2 regions of the Ochrobactrum sp. EDr1-4 genome follow, and region 1 is predicted to be linked to the other one. Evidence: predicted binding sites of a transcription regulator. Region 1 holds the regulator's gene; the other holds the start of a gene.
The links. The regulator HrcA, encoded in region 1, represses chaperone genes, less so after heat shock. The targets are predictions, from matches to a motif close to GTTAGCACTCNCNNNNNGNGAGTGCTAAC.
Positions count from the first base shown of each region.

Region 2: the regulator HrcA is predicted to act here: its motif matches at 2,690-2,718, upstream of groES (co-chaperone GroES).

Region 1 covers NZ_JBLZOF010000001.1:816,426-825,546, forward strand. The annotation lists gene ACOZHT_RS04095 (nitrite/sulfite reductase) at 1-27, opposite strand, end outside; gene ACOZHT_RS04100 (DUF2849 domain-containing protein) at 88-405, opposite strand; gene cysG (siroheme synthase CysG) at 422-1,849, opposite strand; gene ACOZHT_RS04110 (YraN family protein) at 2,029-2,409, opposite strand; gene rsmI (16S rRNA (cytidine(1402)-2'-O)-methyltransferase) at 2,409-3,317, opposite strand; gene hemW (radical SAM family heme chaperone HemW) at 3,381-4,589, opposite strand; gene rdgB (RdgB/HAM1 family non-canonical purine NTP pyrophosphatase) at 4,586-5,248, opposite strand; gene ACOZHT_RS04130 (VOC family protein) at 5,314-5,718, opposite strand; gene rph (ribonuclease PH) at 5,851-6,567, opposite strand; gene hrcA (heat-inducible transcriptional repressor HrcA) at 6,753-7,823, shown strand; gene grpE (nucleotide exchange factor GrpE) at 7,921-8,601, shown strand; gene ACOZHT_RS04150 (trimeric intracellular cation channel family protein) at 8,712-9,121, shown strand, end outside.
Region 2 covers NZ_JBLZOF010000010.1:37,567-46,687, forward strand. The annotation lists gene ACOZHT_RS21035 (MipA/OmpV family protein) at 1-327, opposite strand, end outside; gene ACOZHT_RS21040 (bifunctional riboflavin kinase/FAD synthetase) at 459-1,454, opposite strand; gene ACOZHT_RS21045 (TIGR01459 family HAD-type hydrolase) at 1,482-2,330, opposite strand; gene groES (co-chaperone GroES) at 2,779-3,075, shown strand; gene groL (chaperonin GroEL) at 3,182-4,822, shown strand; gene ACOZHT_RS21060 (helix-turn-helix domain-containing protein) at 5,116-5,514, opposite strand; gene ACOZHT_RS21065 (NAD(P)H-dependent oxidoreductase) at 5,593-6,153, shown strand; gene ACOZHT_RS21070 (hypothetical protein) at 6,243-6,503, shown strand; gene fumC (class II fumarate hydratase) at 6,680-8,071, shown strand; gene ACOZHT_RS21080 (DoxX family protein) at 8,173-8,574, shown strand; gene ACOZHT_RS21085 (sugar MFS transporter) at 8,782-9,121, shown strand, end outside.

The DNA.
Region 1 (9,121 bases):
GCGGTCAAATTCATCATAACGATACATATTTAATTCCGATATTCAGATCAGGAAGCTTGCTTCAGGAGCTTTTCTTCACGCATGGCTTTATCCCAAAACCGGTTCCCACTTTTGGGCGCCATGCGATTGACCAAGCGTAACGATGGTGGGTCCGGAAAGCCGGATGCGCTCGCGCAGGCGAATGGGATAGAGCCCTTCATCACGCTCTTCGACGTCAATCACGTTTACATCGACCACCAGATTGGCTTTGGCAGCAACCTTGCCCGCGTCTTCAAGAGCGCTAACTGCTTCGGCATGACGGGCAACCAGTGCACCATTAATCGTTTCCTGCCATGAACCATCAGCGCCAAGCCACACGGCCTGACCATCAATGAGCCGGTTTGCGGTGAGAACTTTTACAACCATTTTTCCGACTCCTGATTTAAGCAGCGACTGCAACGGGTCTAACCGCCAGCGCTTGCGCTTTATCGATAGCGGCACCTGCAACAGCATCGCCGATGATGACCATGACCGGACCCGCAAGCTCTTTGCGCTCTTCCAGCGATGGCAGATCTTTCAATGTTCCATGAAACAGCCGCTTATCCTTACGGCTGGCATTCTCAACAACTGCGACAGCCGTATCTTCGTGAAGACCCGCAGAAATCAGACGGCTTGCAACGGATGCCGCAACGCTTGAGCCCATATAGACAGCGATTGTTGCACCAGAGACGGCCAGCTTGGCCCAGCCCGGCAACACATCACCTGCCATGTCGTGACCTGTCGTGAACACCAGCGAGGATGCCACGCCACGCAAGGTTAGTGGCAGTTCCATATCGGCAGCAGCAGCGAAAGCGGACGTGATGCCCGGCACAATTTCAAAACCGATACCGGCTGACCGCAATGCAGCCATTTCTTCGCCCGCACGGCCAAAGACCAGCGGATCGCCCGCTTTCAGACGCACCACGCGCTTGCCTTCGCGACCAAGGCTGACGAGCAGATCGTTAATCTCGTTCTGGCTTTTGGAATGGCAACCCTTGCGCTTACCAACCGAAAGACGCTCCGCATCGCGACGCCCCATGGCGATAACGCCTTCTGGCACCAGCGCGTCATGCACAATCACATCGGCTTCCATCAGCACACGATGCGCACGCAGGGTCAGCAGATCTTCGGCACCCGGACCAGCACCAACCAGCCAGACATAACCGGCAGCATTCTGCGGCTCGGCAATCAATTCGTTCGCTGCTCTATACGCTTCCTCACGGTCGCCGTTTTCAACGCTACGGGCAACGGAGCCAGAAAAGAAGCCGCGCCAAAAACTGCGCCGCGCCAAACCTTTTGGTAGTAGTTTTTCAACCAGCGGACGCCAGCTTTCGGCATAATGCGCCAGTTCGCCAAGGCGTGGCGAGAAAGCCGCATCAATGCGCGCGCGTACCATCTGCGCCAGCACAGGGGCCGAACCTTCTGTGCCAATCGCAATTGCAATCGGTGCACGGTTGACGATAGCCGGCGTCAGGAAATCGCAAAGTGCGGGACGGTCAACCACATTGACAGGAATTTTATGCGCTTTGGCAATCGCTGCAATTGCGCGATCCTGTTGCTCATCGCCGGTCGCGACAAAAACCAGCTTCGCACCTTCAAGATGTTTCGGTTCAAAAGCTTCGTAAATCTGCTCTACACCATGGCTTTCGATGAAGCTCGCCAAAGCTGGCTCATACTCTTCCGCAACGATGCGCAAACGAGCCGACGTCTGGGCCACAAGACGGGCTTTGTTGAGCGCTTCTTCGCCGCCGCCAACAATAACCACCACCTCTTCCGAAACACGAAAGAAGGCAGGAAAATCAGCAAGAAGTCGTTGGGACGCGAGAGCCACAGCAGTATCCTTTTTTAGACTGCTGTTATTATTCCCGTACCGATGAAATTTTATAAGAAACGGGCTTGCGCGCGCAAATCGCACGGAGCATCACTTTTCCTTTAAAAAGGTGTTTTGAGGATTTTAATTCCTGCTTGCCTTAAATTATATCCCATAATTTTTGTAGGATTTACATCAGCTTAGCGATAATTTTCAGAAGTGAAGAATGCAGGAAAATGCTTTGGCCAGCGGCGCGGCAGAACAGCCACGAGGTCAAAGCGCAGTGATAATTGTGCGTAATCCTTTTGGCGTTGCAGCCACATATCGGCGGCCGCCTCGATACGGCGCATAGCTTGTGGGGTGACGGCAAGATGTGCCGCTTCCACAGTGGTCCGCGCTTTAACTTCAACGATGAGGATAAGATTGCCGCGCCGGGCAATGAGATCAATTTCGCCTAACCGTGTGCGATAGCGGCGAGCGACGATACGATAACCTTTGAGCATGAGCGCAAACGCGGCCAGCCGCTCGGCGCTATGTCCGCGAAAGAAAGCAACTCGCTTTTTCTCGCGGAAATCACTCATCAGCCTTGTGCCTTCAACTGCATCAGACGCTGATAAAGCACCGACTTCTGCCCGCCGGTCATCTTTGCGGCCTCGCCTGCCGCCTTGGACGGAGACAATTCCTGCGAGAGTGACAGCAGCAGCTTGTCGATGTCTTCTTCGCTCTGCGGACCGGCTTCCCCTGTTGGCGGACCAACCAGCAACACGACTTCACCGCGAATACGATTTTCGCCATCAAATTGCTGTTTCAACTCACCCAGAGTGGAAGTGACAATGGTTTCATAAGCCTTGGTCAGTTCGCGGCACAGGGCCGCTTCACGCGCGTCGCCAAAAACCTCCGCCATATCGGCAAGAGTTGTCGCCGTACGATTGGGCGATTCATAAAACACCAGCGTTGCTTCGATATTCTTGAGGCTTTCGAGCTTGGAGGTTTTCTGTCCATGTTTAACCGGCAGAAAGCCGCAAAACATGAAAGCATCGGTCGGAAGCCCTGAAGCGGCAAGGGCTGCAAGAAGTGCGGAAGCACCTGGAATTGGCACCACGCGAATGCCTGCCTCGCGTGCTTCACCGACGAGCCGAAAACCTGGATCAGACACAAGTGGCGTACCCGCGTCGGAAACAAGCGCTACGCTTTTGCCAGTCTGCAAAGCGGCAATCAACTTTGCGCCGGCTTCAGCAGCATTATGCTCATGATAGCTGATCGGGCGACGCGCAATTCCATAGCGATCCAGCAACACGCGGGTTACGCGGGTATCTTCACAGGCAACAATGTCGGCACTTGCCAGTGTTTCCAGCCCACGCAGCGTCATGTCGCCAAGATTACCGATAGGGGTCGAGACGATATAAAGCGCGGGTTCAATCGGGCGCGCACGCTGAGCGGTGCCACCGACAACAAATTCGCGTTTCTGCTCGTCCAAAAATTCGCTCATCTAAATTCCTTATTGACGCATGTCGTTATCGGAAAACCGGTTCCCACCTTTCCGCGACATGCGCTAAGCAGCCAGATCAGCCACCAGCGCATCAAGCACCAGCGAACCATCCGGCGTTGCACGGATGAAAGTTCCATCCATCTTTTCAATCATGCCCGATGCAATCAACCGTTCAAGACGCTTGCGATCAATATCGTGCCCGGTCAAGCGTTGATAACGCGCAAGATCGATGCCTTCGCGCAACCGTAGCCCCATCATCAGGAACTCATCGCCTTCCTGATTGCCATTGAGATATTCTTCTTCAATGATGCCGTGACCGTTGGTTTCGACCTTTTCGAGCCAGGTTTCCGGGTGCTTTTCGGTCATTGTGACCGTGCGTGTGCCGTTCTCAACAAAACGACCATGCGCGCCGGGACCAATGCCGACATATTGCCCATAACGCCAATAAACCAGATTGTGCTGCGACTCGCGCCCCGGCATAGCATGGTTTGAAATCTCATAAGCAGGCAGGCCGTGTTCTGCAGTAATCTTTTGCGTCTCTTCATAAAGAGCCGCCGCATGATCCGGCTCTGGCGTAGTCAGCTTGCCAGCCTTCCAAAGATTATAGAACTGCGTGCCTTCTTCAATCGTCAGCTGATAGAGTGACAGATGATCGGCAGCCAGATCAATGGCTTCTTTCAGCTCTTCGCGCCATGCTTCAATCGTCTGATTGGGCCGCGCATAGATCAAATCAAACGACAGCCGTGGGAAAATCTCACGCGCCAGCCGGATTGCGGCCTTTGCTTCATCAACGGAATGCATGCGACCCAGACGACGCAGATCAGGGGCATTGAGCGCCTGAATGCCGAGCGAGACGCGGTTGACACCGGCGGCGCGATAGCCGCGAAACCGATCTGCTTCCACGCTTGTCGGGTTGGCTTCCAGCGTCACTTCAATATCGGGTGCAACAGACCAGCGCGACGCAATGCCATCAAGTAAGCTGCCAACGGTTGAAGGCTGCATCAGCGATGGTGTCCCGCCGCCTAAAAAGATGCTGGTGACGGTACGCGGACCTGTGCGCTCACGCAGTGTCTCCATCTCGCGGTTGAAGGCGGATGCAAAGCGATCCTGATCAACCGGCTGATGACGCACATGGCTGTTGAAGTCGCAATATGGGCATTTGGCCAGACAAAATGGCCAATGCACATAAACGCCAAACGCACTCTCTCCATCCGCTCGCGCAATCGGCAGAATATCAACACTTCCAGCGGGTGGAGAAAAGTGGTGGTTCATTCAGCAGCATCCGAAACAACACCGAGCGCTTTTTCAGCAAACAGCTTGAAAGCACGCGCACGGTGCGAAAGTGCGGACGCATCGCCCGGCTTCCAGCCATGCTTTTCGTCAGCAGTCATTTCGCCAAAGGTCTTCTCATAGCCTTCCGGCTTGAAAACCGGATCATAACCAAAGCCAATATCACCACGAGGAGGCCAGATCAGCGTGCCTTCCACTTCACCGCGATAATATTGTGCTTCACCATCCGGCCATGCAAGGCAGATCACCGAAACAAAACGCGCCTTACGCTGGTCAGGTGCAACAGCGCCTTTTTCCTGCAAAAGATCTTCGACCTTCTGCATTGCCATATTGAAATCACGCGTTCCGTCTTCGGTTTCGGCCCAATCCGCGGTGTAAACACCCGGATTACCATCCAACGCGTCAACCATCATGCCGGAGTCGTCAGACAGCGAAGGCAAACCAGTGGCTTTGGCTGCGGCCAGCGCCTTAATGTAAGCATTCTGCTCAAATGTCGTGCCGGTTTCTTCCGGCTCAGGCAGACCGAGAGCTGCAACGGAACTGACCTCAAAGCCAAACGGCGCAATCAGCCCATCGAACTCACGCAATTTGCCTGCATTGTGCGATGCGACGATCAGTTTGCCTTTTTCAAGCGCCTTCATTTAAGTTCTACCTTTTTACGCATGATCTTATCCGAAAACCGGTTCCCACTTTTCGGGATCATGCTTTAACTCCAAAGTTTCGGCTCAGCGAATTCCAGCGAATTACCGGAAGGATCGCGAAAATAAATCGAACGCGCACCATTAGGCCATTCGAAATCAGACTCGATAGCAATGTCGTGCTTTTCGAGATAGATGCGCCAGTCGTCAATTTCATGACGTGTGGCGGCAAAACAAACATGTCCCGGACCCGCAGCGCCATGTGGTGGCACCGGTAACGACCCGAGCAGAGGTGGTTTCAGTGTTTCTTCCGCTTTGAACAAAAGCAATATGCCATCGCCACAGCGGAAGAATGCATTGCGTTCGCTCACCTTGCCCACCGGCTCAAGCCCGATAATGTCGCGATAAAACGCAATCGCTTCAGCAACATCACGGACATAGAGCGCAGTTTCAAGAATGCGGGATGCTTGCATAGTCTGGCCCCCATTAGAGCGCGTTTCGATCTGATTTTATCAGATCTGCGCTCCAATCACTTACTTTAACGCGCATCCCGAAAACTGTTTCACACTTTTCGGGATGCGCTTTAATCAAGAAGGCCCTAACTATCAGGCAAGTGCTGCCTTCTGCAACTCAACCAGCTGATTGATGCCGCCGCGAGCAAGCTTCATAAGCGCTGCAAACTCTTCTTCCGAGAACGGCGCGCCTTCAGCTGTACCCTGAATTTCGACAATGCCGCCCTTGCCGGTCATGACGAAATTGCTGTCGGTTTCAGCCGCCGAATCTTCAACATAGTCAAGATCAAGCACAGGCTGGCCTTCATAGATGCCGCAAGAGATCGCAGCGATATGATCCTTGAGCACTTTTTCGATGCGGATCATCTGACGCGCTTCCATCCAGCGCAGACAATCATGCAGCGCGATAAAGCCGCCGGTAATCGCCGCGGTACGCGTGCCGCCATCAGCCTGAATGACGTCGCAGTCAACGGTGATCTGGTATTCGCCCAATGCCTGAAGATCAACAACAGCGCGCAGCGAACGGCCAATAAGACGCTGGATTTCCTGCGTGCGGCCACCCTGTTTGCCAGCTGCTGCTTCGCGGCGCATACGGTCGCCGGTTGAACGTGGCAGCATGCCATATTCTGCTGTGACCCAGCCCTTGCCGGAATTGCGCATCCAGCCCGGAACTTTTTCCTCTAAGCTTGCGGTGCAAAGAACGTGGGTGTCACCGAACTTTACGAGGCACGAGCCTTCCGCATGTTTGGAGACGCCGCGCTCAAAAGAGACGGCACGCATTTCATCAGCAGCGCGCTTAGATGGACGCATTGTATTTCCTCAATTCGTTTTTCGTTGCGGCTTTTTAGGCTTGTCGTGCAGGAATGGAAAGGAATTTCGCATGATCCGGCAAGAGAGATGTTAAGAGAACTGTCATTATTGGCGCAAAGCCTTTGACGGCTTGGGTTGCGCGCTTATATTTATAGCATGCAATTCAGAGGCTTCGCTCTAAGACCATGATCAAATCACCGGAACATCAGCTACTTAATTCGCTCGACCAGCGGTCGCGCGATATTTTCAGGCTGATCGTCGATAGCTACCTCAATGATGGCGATCCGGTCGGTTCGCGCAATCTGTCGCGTCTGCTGCCGCACAGTCTTTCGCCTGCCACCATCCGCAATGTGATGAGCGATCTGGAACAACTCGGCCTCATTTACGCACCGCATATTTCTGCCGGACGCCTGCCAACGCAGATCGGCCTGCGTTTCTTTGTCGATGCTTTCATGGAAGTGGGCGATCTGCGCCCCGATGAACGCACGTCGATTGAAGCGCAGGTTCGCTCGGCGGGTATGAACAATTCAGTCGAAAGTGTTTTGACCGAAGCCAGTCAGGTACTTTCTGGCCTATCGCGTGGCGCGGGTCTTGTGCTTGCAACCAAGGCCGAAGGCGCACTCAAACATATCGAATTTGTGCGGCTTGAACCAACGCGCGCGCTAGCCGTTCTGGTGATGCAGAATGGCGATGTGGAAAACCGCGTCATCAATCTGCCTGCCGGGATTTCGGCTTCGCAACTTGTGGAAGCTTCAAACTTCCTCAATGCGCATATTCATGGCCACACGCTTTCGGAAGCAAAGTCGGAACTGGAAAAACTCTCGCAGGAAACCAGACAGGAGCTTGATCAGCTTTCGCAAGAACTGGTCGAACAGGGCATAGCGGTCTGGAGTGGCGCAGGTTCTGACCAGCCAGCGCGTTTGATTGTTCGTGGCCGCGCCAATCTGCTTGAAAACATTCATGCGCAAGAAGATATTGAGCGCCTGCGCCATCTGTTTGATGATTTAGAGACCAAGGATGGCATGATCCAGCTGCTTGATCTGGCTGAATCGGGTTCGGGCGTACGAATATTCATCGGCTCCGAAAACAAACTGTTTTCTCTGTCCGGTTCATCGCTGGTAGTGGCACCTTATCGCGACAGCGAACAGCGCGTTGTTGGCGCGCTTGGCGTGATAGGACCAACCCGCCTTAACTATGCGCGTATTGTGCCGATGGTCGATTATACCGCTCAAATCGTGTCTCGATTGCTGCGTTAAGTTGTCAGTCTTAACAAGGGCAACAAATTAGACCTTGATTTTAACGCCGCGAAACTCGATATCCGCCCTAAACATACTTCAAGACGGAAGACAAAAAATGGCTGATGAAAAAAACACACCTGAAACCGCCGATCTTGAGCAGCGCGATATCAACAATCCTCGTGATCGTGATGCGCTGAAGCGTGCTGCCGATGATTTTTTGAAAAGCCGCAAGGCTGAGGCACGCGCTGAAGCTGCCGAAGACGAAGTTGATTCCGAAAGCCTTGCTGCAAACACGATTGCTGCTCTGGAAGCTGACAACGCAGAATTGAAAGATCAGATGCTGCGTCTGGTTGCTGAAATGGAAAACCTGCGCAAGCGCACCCAGCGCGATGTTCAGGACGCCCGTACCTATGCGGTGACAAACTTCGCACGCGACATGCTCTCGGTTTCCGACAATTTGAGCCGCGCACATGAATCGATTCCAGCAGAAGCGCTGGAAAGCGATGCGAACCTTAAGTCGCTGGCCGAAGGCGTGGAAATGACTGAACGCGCCATGTTGCAGGCTTTGGAACGTCATGGCGTGACCAAGCTCAACCCTGAAGGAGAAAAGTTCGACCCGAACTTCCATCAGGCGATTTTTGAAGTGCCAAATCCTGAACTGCCAGCCAACACAGTCGTTCAAGTTATGCAGGCAGGCTTTGCCATTGGTGATCGCGTGTTGCGTCCGGCCATGGTCGGCGTTTCCAAGGGTGGTCCGAAGGCTGCTGCGGAAACAGCACCCGAAGGCAATGCATAAGCATATAAACTGCTGAACATATTTGAGAGAAAGAGCGGCGCGTTAATCGCCGCTCTTTCTTTTTGCCGGCATCCGTTGGAATATCGACAGACAATTGCTGGGAGGCGCGCTTGACGATTATCGACTTTGCCAATTTTGCAGGCGTTTTCATCTTCGCTGCCACCGGCGCACTTGCGGCCTCACGTCGACAGCTCGACATTATCGGCTTTATTTTCCTCGCCAACATCACCGGCATTGGTGGCGGCACCATCCGCGACTTGCTTCTCGGCGCGCCTGTTTTCTGGGTAATCGAGCCATTCTATTTGCTGGCCGGCACATCAGCCGCAATCATTGTTTATTTCACAGCCCATCTCGTTGAATCGCGCTATCGGCTTTTGTTGTGGTTTGATGCCATTGGTATGGCCGCATATACGGTGGTGGGGGCCGCGAAGGGGCTGGCGCTTGGCTTTGGGCCGTCAGTCGCGATTGTGACCGGAATTTTCACCGCAACACTGGGCGGCATTTTGCGCGACATGGTGGC
Region 2 (9,121 bases), on a different contig from region 1:
ACCTGCACGGAAACGATCCGTGTCGATGAAAGCAAAGGCCGCATTGTCATTGCGCGAGGAAAAACGCTCATATTCGCCCTGACGACCAAGCGAAATCAGCGGCTGTCCTGAAAAACGATACTTGTTTGATCCCTCAAACTTTGGCGCAATCATTCCGGCTGCGCCGACCTTTAGATACCAGTCGCCCGACCACGGATATTTGCGGGCAGGCTTCACTTCCTGAGTCGCATAAACATCTGTCTGCTGCATATCTGCGGCAATGACCGAAAGAGGACCAACGAACAATGCGGCGCCTGTAACAAAGGCGAGAGGGACAATACGCGTCACATGAAACTCCGAAAAACAGTTCCCCATAAAATTTAGGGATATTTATTACTGTTGAACGGAATATGTAAAATTAAACTTAAATCAGAGGTAGAAACATCAGCACATCTTTATCCAAGTGTTGCAAGTAAACACTAATATGCTGGAAATGACAGAAGTCGATCCAGTTCTGACAAGGGTTTTGCACCCGCCAAAATCGCTCGTGATTCTTCTTCGTCACGTTTCATCTGCGCAATCAGCGGATCAAGACCGTCGAATTTCACTTCGCCGCGCAGATAGCCGAAGAAAGAAACTTCAACGATTTCGCCATAGAGATCGCCGGTAAAATCAAAAACAAATGTTTCGAGCAGCGGCTTTCCATCACTTGCCACTGTTGGACGTCGGCCAAAGCTCGCAACACCATCATGCAGCACGCCATCTGCTCTGCGGAATCGAACGGCGTAAATACCGTGTTTCAGACTAACGTGATCGTCAATCACCATATTGGCGGTCGGAAAACCAAGGGTGCGACCAAGTTTCTGCCCGTGGATGACTTCGCCACTCACGCGATAGCGATAGCCAAGCAAGCCTGCCGCTTCCGCCACTTCACCAGCACATAAGAGCGAGCGAACACGCGTTGATGAAACGAGATTGCCACCTTCATCGCTAAATGCATCTACGAGGGACACACTAAAGCCTGATGATTGACCGGCCTCTTCCAGAAATTGCGGTGTGCCCCGGCGTCCTTTGCCGAAATGAAAATCATAGCCAGTCACGACGCGGCTGGCATGCAGCCGATCGACGAGGATATTACGCACAAAATCTTCAGCGGACTGGCCCGAGAATTCAGCCGTAAACGGCTGCTCGACCACGGCATCAAACCCCATCAACCGAAGGATTTCCGCTTTTTCGACCGCATCGGTGAGCCGTTCGATAGGCTCATCAGGTTTGAAGAAACTGCGCGGATGCGGCTCAAACGTCAAAACAACTGCGGGTAGATTATCCCGATCTGCTAATTCCAGCGCGCGCTCTAGCACAGCCTGATGACCGCGATGAACACCATCGAAGTTGCCAATCGCCACCACGCAATCACGCAGCGTAAGCGGCAATGCATCTGTTCCTGAAAGACGCTGAAAAGCAGATTTTGTCATGGTCGAAGCAGATTCTCGAAACAGGTATCAGACAAGAGCATAAAGCGAGGCGATGGGAGAATGTCCATGTTTTTGCAGGAAAGCAGTCATTCTGTCGAGATCAACATGACCATCCAACGCATAATCGGCTGCATGAACACCGCCCGAAATGTAAAGCACGTCGAGACCGTAATCCGCAGCGCCCTTCACATCCGTCAGCACGCCATCACCGATGCCAAGAATACGAGACTTATCAACGGCCTGTCCGCGAACTTCTTCAACGGCTTTCGATGCGGCTTCATAAATTGGGCGATGTGGCTTTCCGGCGATCAGCGTACGACCACCAAGCTGGCTATACTCGCGCGCAAGTGCACCACCACACCAGATCAGGCGCGGACCACGTTCAACCATAATGTCGGGATTGGCACAAATGAAAGGCAGATTGCGTGAGCGGATGCGCTGCAACAACTCAGCATAATTTTCAGGGGTCTCGGTTTCGTCGTCATAAAGCCCTGTGCAGACAACACCAGCGGCTTCAAATTCTTCAACCAGTTCGACATCGAGACCTTCATAGATCGCCAGTTCACGTTCACTGCCGATATGGAAAATCTTGCGCGGACCTTCAATGATCAAATCGCGGGTAACATCACCCGACGTAACAACGCGATCATAAGCGTCTTCTGGCACGCCTAGCAGCGTCATTTGCGCGATCACGCTACCAAACGGGCGCGGCGCATTGGTTACGAGAACAACAGTGATGCCCTTAGCTCGCGCACGTTTAAGTGCCGCGACCGCAGAGGCGAATGCAACTTCGCCATTATGCAAAACGCCCCAAACATCACAGAAGATCGCATCATATCCATCCGTCAGATCGTCAAGGCGTTCAGGCAGCTTCATTGTTTTCCTCAATACATTTCCTCCGGCCTATCACCGGTTAAATCGGAAGATGCGCAGTCGCACCATGCGGTCTCCTCTACAAGAATGAGCCCGCCATGTCACCCGGCTTGAAGCGCACGCGTCCAAATGAACAGCCCCATCAAGGAATAGTGTTAACCAAAAGCGCTATTTCCTGAATATAACCAAGCGCGCGACGTTATTTTTCCGTCCAGCTTGCCGAGGGGCTGTATATTCCCCACATGCTTAGCAAAGCACAGTTGTGCCGCAACAGCGCTTATCGGCGGATTTTATTTTCCGAACTGTCAAAAAACGGCAACGATCCTTGACAAATAATAGGTGCGCTTCTATCTCAGTGGCACGTTAGCACTCAACAAGAAGGAGTGCTAATAAGCGCGGATCGGGTCGATCCGTAACAGGGTTCAACGTCTATAACACCAAGGGTTATACCATGGCTGATATCAAGTTCCGCCCGCTTCATGACCGCGTCGTCGTTCGTCGCGTTGAATCGGAAGCTAAGACTGCTGGCGGCATCATTATCCCTGACACCGCTAAGGAAAAGCCACAGGAAGGCGAAATCGTCGCTGCAGGCGCTGGCGCCCGTGACGAAGCTGGCAAGCTGATCGCTCTTGAAGTGAAGGCTGGCGACAAGGTTCTGTTCGGCAAGTGGTCGGGCACCGAAGTCAAGATCGGCGGCGAAGACCTGCTGATCATGAAAGAATCCGACATTCTGGGTATTGTCGGCTAACGCCTCCGGCTGGGCATCGTAAGCTGATTCAGCCTTTAGAGCGGCTTCGCTCTTACCAGAAATCAATTCACCATAATCTGACCGGGATATTTCCCAGGAGAGTAAAATGGCTGCTAAAGAAGTAAAATTCGGCCGCACTGCGCGCGAAAAGATGCTGCGCGGCGTCGATATCCTCGCTGACGCTGTTAAGGTAACGCTCGGCCCTAAGGGTCGTAACGTTGTTATCGACAAGTCCTTCGGCGCTCCACGCATCACCAAGGACGGCGTATCGGTCGCTAAGGAAATCGAACTTGAAGACAAGTTCGAAAACATGGGCGCACAGATGCTGCGCGAAGTTGCTTCCAAGACCAACGACACTGCTGGTGACGGCACGACCACTGCGACCGTTCTCGGTCAGGCTATCGTTCAGGAAGGCGCAAAAGCTGTTGCTGCCGGCATGAACCCAATGGACCTGAAGCGCGGCATCGATCTGGCTGTGACTGAAGTTGTTGCAAACCTTCTCGGCAAGGCCAAGAAGATCAACACTTCGGAAGAAGTTGCACAGGTTGGCACAATCTCCGCTAACGGCGAAGCCGAAATCGGCAAGATGATCGCTGAAGCGATGCAGAAAGTCGGCAACGAAGGCGTTATCACGGTTGAAGAAGCCAAGACCGCTGAAACCGAACTCGAAGTCGTTGAAGGCATGCAGTTCGACCGCGGCTACCTGTCGCCATATTTCGTAACTAACCCAGAAAAGATGATTGCGGACCTCGAAGACGCATACATCCTTCTGCACGAAAAGAAGCTTTCGAACCTTCAGGCTCTTCTGCCAGTTCTCGAAGCTGTTGTTCAGACCTCGAAGCCACTCGTCATCATCGCTGAAGACGTAGAAGGCGAAGCGCTTGCAACTCTCGTTGTTAACAAGCTGCGTGGCGGCCTGAAGATTGCTGCTGTTAAGGCTCCTGGCTTCGGCGATCGTCGTAAGGCAATGCTCGAAGACATCGCAATCCTCACCGGCGGTCAGGTTATTTCCGAAGACCTCGGCATCAAGCTCGAAACCGTTACGCTCGACATGCTCGGCCGTGCAAAGAAGGTTTCGATCTCGAAGGAAAACACAACGATTGTTGACGGTGCAGGCCAGAAGGCTGAAATCGACGCACGCGTTGCACAGATCAAGCAGCAGGTTGAAGAAACCACTTCTGACTACGATCGTGAAAAGCTTCAGGAACGTCTTGCTAAGCTTGCTGGCGGCGTTGCAGTTATCCGCGTTGGCGGTGCAACTGAAATCGAAGTTAAGGAAAAGAAGGACCGCGTTGACGACGCCCTGAACGCAACCCGCGCTGCGGTTGAAGAAGGTATCGTTGCTGGTGGTGGTACTGCTCTGCTCCGCGCTTCGGCTCAGATCGTTGCTAAGGGTGCAAACGCTGATCAGGATGCTGGTATCAACATCGTTCGTCGCGCTCTGCAGGCTCCTGCTCGCCAGATCACGACCAATGCTGGTGAAGAAGCTTCGGTTATCGTTGGCAAGATCCTTGAAAACTCCTCAGAAAACTACGGCTACAACACAGCCAATGGTGAGTATGGCGATCTGATCAAGTCTGGCGTTGTTGATCCAGTTAAGGTTGTTCGTACTGCTCTGCAGAACGCAGCTTCGATTGCTGGTCTTCTGATCACCACTGAAGCCATGATCGCTGAACTGCCTAAGAAGGATGCAGCTCCTGCTGGCATGCCTGGCGGTATGGGCGGTATGGGCGGCATGGATTTCTAAGAAGTCTATAAAACACGCTCTGAACTATAGAAAAGGCGACCTTCGGGTCGCCTTTTTTACATTGCGTAACTCTTTGTGATTTATAGAAAATTCATCTAAATCGAGCTTTTCCGTAGATAGACCCCGTATTTTAGAATTTTCTGATTTACATTCCCCGGCTTTCATGGTCAATCGCGAGTGTAATACGAGATAGACTTCCTATTTGCCCCCGCACTTGGAAGTCTTGTCTCAGGCAACAGGAAAGGCAGGCGCAAGCCTGCCTTTCCACTTTTATGCCCCTCGCTTATTGATCCCTATTCAGCCGCTTCTGCCCGCACATCATCACCAGCCGCACGTGCGTCATAATGCACCCGCGCCATCATGACATGTGCTTCATTGGCAATGGCCCATTCACCCAAAGCACGGACAGGCTTCAGCAAATCACGGCCCAGATCGGTCAATTCATATTCCACCTTGGGCGGAATAGTCGGAAAAACGGTTCGCGATACGAACCCGTCACGTTCCAAATTGCGTACCGTCGTCGTGAGCATTTTCTGGGAAATACCATTCACCGTGCGACGCAGTTCATTAAAGCGCATCGGACCATTTCCAAGATAGCTCACCACCAGGACAGTCCACTTATCGCCGACGCGCGACAGAATATCAGTCACAGCCCTGCAAGCACTGGTTTCCTCGAAGTCACCGGGTTTCATAAAAGTGCCTCCTTGCGCCTGATCCAGTCACCAGTATAGCGTTAGTTTCCATTGGTTACCATCAAAAAGGAAACACCCATGAGCAAGCTAAAAGTCGCCGTGATTGTCGGCAGTACCCGCGAACAGCGTTTCTCGCCCGTATCGGCAGAATGGATTGCGAAGGTTGCCGCTCAACGCCCTGAGTTCGAGGTTGAAGTTCTGGATCTTGCCGATTACCCAATGGGCTTTTATGGCGATAGTGCAACGACAACCGCACAGGCAGAAACCGCCGATAAGTGGAAAACCAAGCTTCGCACGTTTGACGCTTACATCCTCACTGCGGCTGAATATAACCATGCCCCCACGGCTGTTTTGAAAAACGCCATCGACTATGGTGACTGGATTCAGAAGCCAATGGGCTTTGTCGGCCATGGTGGCGTTGGTGGTGCTCGCGCTGTTGAGCAGCTCCGCATGATTGCCGTTGAAATGTCGTCCATGTCGGTGAAGACTGGCGTCCATATCCTGTTCCCGGATTACCTTGCCGTTGTCAAAAAAGAGAACACGCTGGATGATTTCCCGCATCTCGCTGAAGCGGCAAAGAATATGCTCGACCAGTTGGCCTGGTGGGGCCACGCTTTGAAAGCCGCTCGCCTCGGATAAATAATTGGCGACAAGCTGGGTTCTCCCGGCTTGTCGCAATGCTGTTTCGCCCTATGATTATATTAAGTTAACGGAGATTGGATAATCATATGCGCAAAGAACTACCAATAGCGACGGCTCCGCAAGATGGTCGCAAAGTAACCGTGGTCTGGATCGATGACGACGATCAGCGCAATGAGTCGGTTGGCCAATATCGCTCGCTCGACAAGCTGAAAGCTGGCGGCGGTGATTGGGATGAAACGGACACTGGTTGGTGGATTTTCACCGATAGCAAGACCCAGCAAAAAGTCGAGCCGACTGCGTGGATTTCGGAAACCGATGACGGTGATGACGACAACGAAGATAACTAGGTTTTGATACCGTATAACGCTCAATAAAATTTGACTTTTATAATCATATTTTATCAAATGGTTACGCGATTTCGCGTTACCATGGACGCATGGCGTAGCCTATAATCGCCCAATGCTGTTATTCTCGAATCGATAGGCGGGCGTTTGCTGCCTGAAACCATAGCCGGAGACTGAAAATGACTGCCACGCGTACCGAAACAGATACGTTCGGACCGATTGACGTTGCCTCGGATCGTTACTGGGGTGCACAGACACAGCGCTCTTTGCACAATTTTAAGATCGGCGGCGAGCGTATGCCCCTGCCCCTCGTCCATGCATTGGGTGTGGTGAAGCGCGCGGCAGCAGAAACAAACATTGCGCTGGGCAAGCTTGATCCGGTTCTGGGACAGGTGATTGCCGTTGCGGCATCGGAAGTGATCGAAGGCAAGCTCGACGATCATTTCCCACTAGTTGTCTGGCAGACTGGCTCCGGCACGCAGTCGAACATGAATGCCAACGAGGTTATCTCAAACCGCGCGATTGAACTTCTCGGCGGTGAATTAGGCTCTAAGAAGCCAGTTCATCCGAACGATCACGTCAATATGAGCCAGTCGTCAAACGACAGTTTCCCGACGGCAATCCATATTGCAACGGCCGTTGAAGCCGTTAACCGCCTCTATCCAGCGCTTGAGCACCTGACCAAGGCACTCAAAGACAAGGAAGAAGCGTTCAAAAACATCATCAAGATTGGCCGCACCCATACACAGGATGCGACGCCAGTCACACTCGGACAGGAATTCTCCGGTTATCGTGCAGCACTCGAATATGCGCGTCATCGCATTGAACAGTCGCTTGCCGATGTCTTCCTGCTGGCGCAGGGTGGCACTGCTGTTGGCACGGGTCTCAACGCGCCGAAAGGCTTCGATACCGGCTTTGCCGATGCGGTGAGCGAAATCACTGGCCTCAGCTTCAAGACCGCACCGAACAAGTTTGAGGCGCTTGCAAGCCATGGCGCGCTCGCAAATTTCCACGGGAGCCTCAACTCGCTTGCCGCCGATCTCTTCAAGATCGCTAATGATATTCGTTTCCTTGGCTCAGGTCCGCGTTCGGGTCTTGGCGAACTCTCGCTGCCAGAAAACGAGCCCGGATCATCAATCATGCCCGGTAAGGTAAACCCGACACAGGCCGAAGCTCTGACAATGGTCGCCACGCAGGTCTTCGGCAATCAAACCACTGTGACGGTTGCTGCAAGCCAGGGTCATTTTGAGCTTAACGTCTTCAAGCCGGTTATTGCTTATAACGTGTTGCAGTCGATCCGAATCTTGAGTGATGCCATGGTTTCCTTCGCCGATCATTGCGTCGAAGGCATTGAGGCCAATGAAGATCGCATCAAAGATCTTCTGGAACGCTCGCTGATGCTCGTTACCGCTCTGGCGCCAGCCATCGGCTACGACAATGCTGCCAAGATCGCAAAGACCGCACACAAGAATGGTACGACCTTGCGTGAAGAAGCACTCAGCAGCGGCCACGTCTCTGAAGAAGACTATGAACGGCTTGTTCGCGCTGAGAAAATGATCGCTCCGGAATAACTGTTCACAAAAAACGAACAAACTGTCGAGGAATATCTATCTTTCCTTGACAGTTTGAGGCATGTATTTGGTAGCTCATATTAATTTGGAGATACCCCCTGATGTCCTCGATTACTCCTCAGAGCAATGGCGTTGCCACTCTCGTTGCACGCGTTTTCATTTCCATCCTGTTCATCCTTGCGGGCTTCGCAAAGCTGACAGCAATTTCCGGCACAGCCGGTTACTTTGCTGGCCTCGGCCTTCCAGCGCCAACCATCACCGCGATTGTTGTTGGCCTGATTGAATTTGTCGGCGGTCTCGCCATTCTCGTTGGTTTCCAGACACGCCTTGCTGCTGCAATCGTCGCTCTGTTCACCATTGGCGCAACTCTCGTTGCTCACATGAACTTCGCCGAAGGCATGAACGCTCTGATGGCACAGAAGAACCTTGCCATTGCTGGCGGTCTGATCCTTCTGACATTGCAGGGTGCAGGTTCTATCTCGATCGATGCCAAGCGCGGCTAATCAAAGCCTCTCCACGCAAATTCAAAAAGCCGTGCCTCATCAGCACGGCTTTTTTAGTATCTGCTTTATCAAGACACGCAACTGTTACTTATAAGGCGCAGAGATTGCATCGCGTTATCTTGTAAGTTAATGCAACTGCCTATTTTAATTTTGGAAAGACATATCGTCCTCCCAGACGTGTCTCATAACTTAGTTTGTAGAGAAAAAATGGCCGTTTCCCCGACAACGAACACTCAGCTTCGTGCTGACTCTCATTCGAGCAAAAACTACAGTTTTGCTCTTGCCAGCCTCACCATGCTGTTCTTCATGTGGGGCTTCATCACGTGTCTCAACGACATTCTGATCCCACACCTCAAGGGTGTCTTTCAGCTCAACTATTTCCAGTCGATGCTGATTCAGTTCTGCTTCTTCGGCGCATATTTCATTGTGTCGCTGCCTGCAGGTGCACTGGTTAAACGCATTTCTTATAAATGGGGCATCGTAACCGGTCTTGTGGTCGCTGCCATCGGCTGTGCGCTGTTTATCCCGGCTGCATCTTATCGCGTTT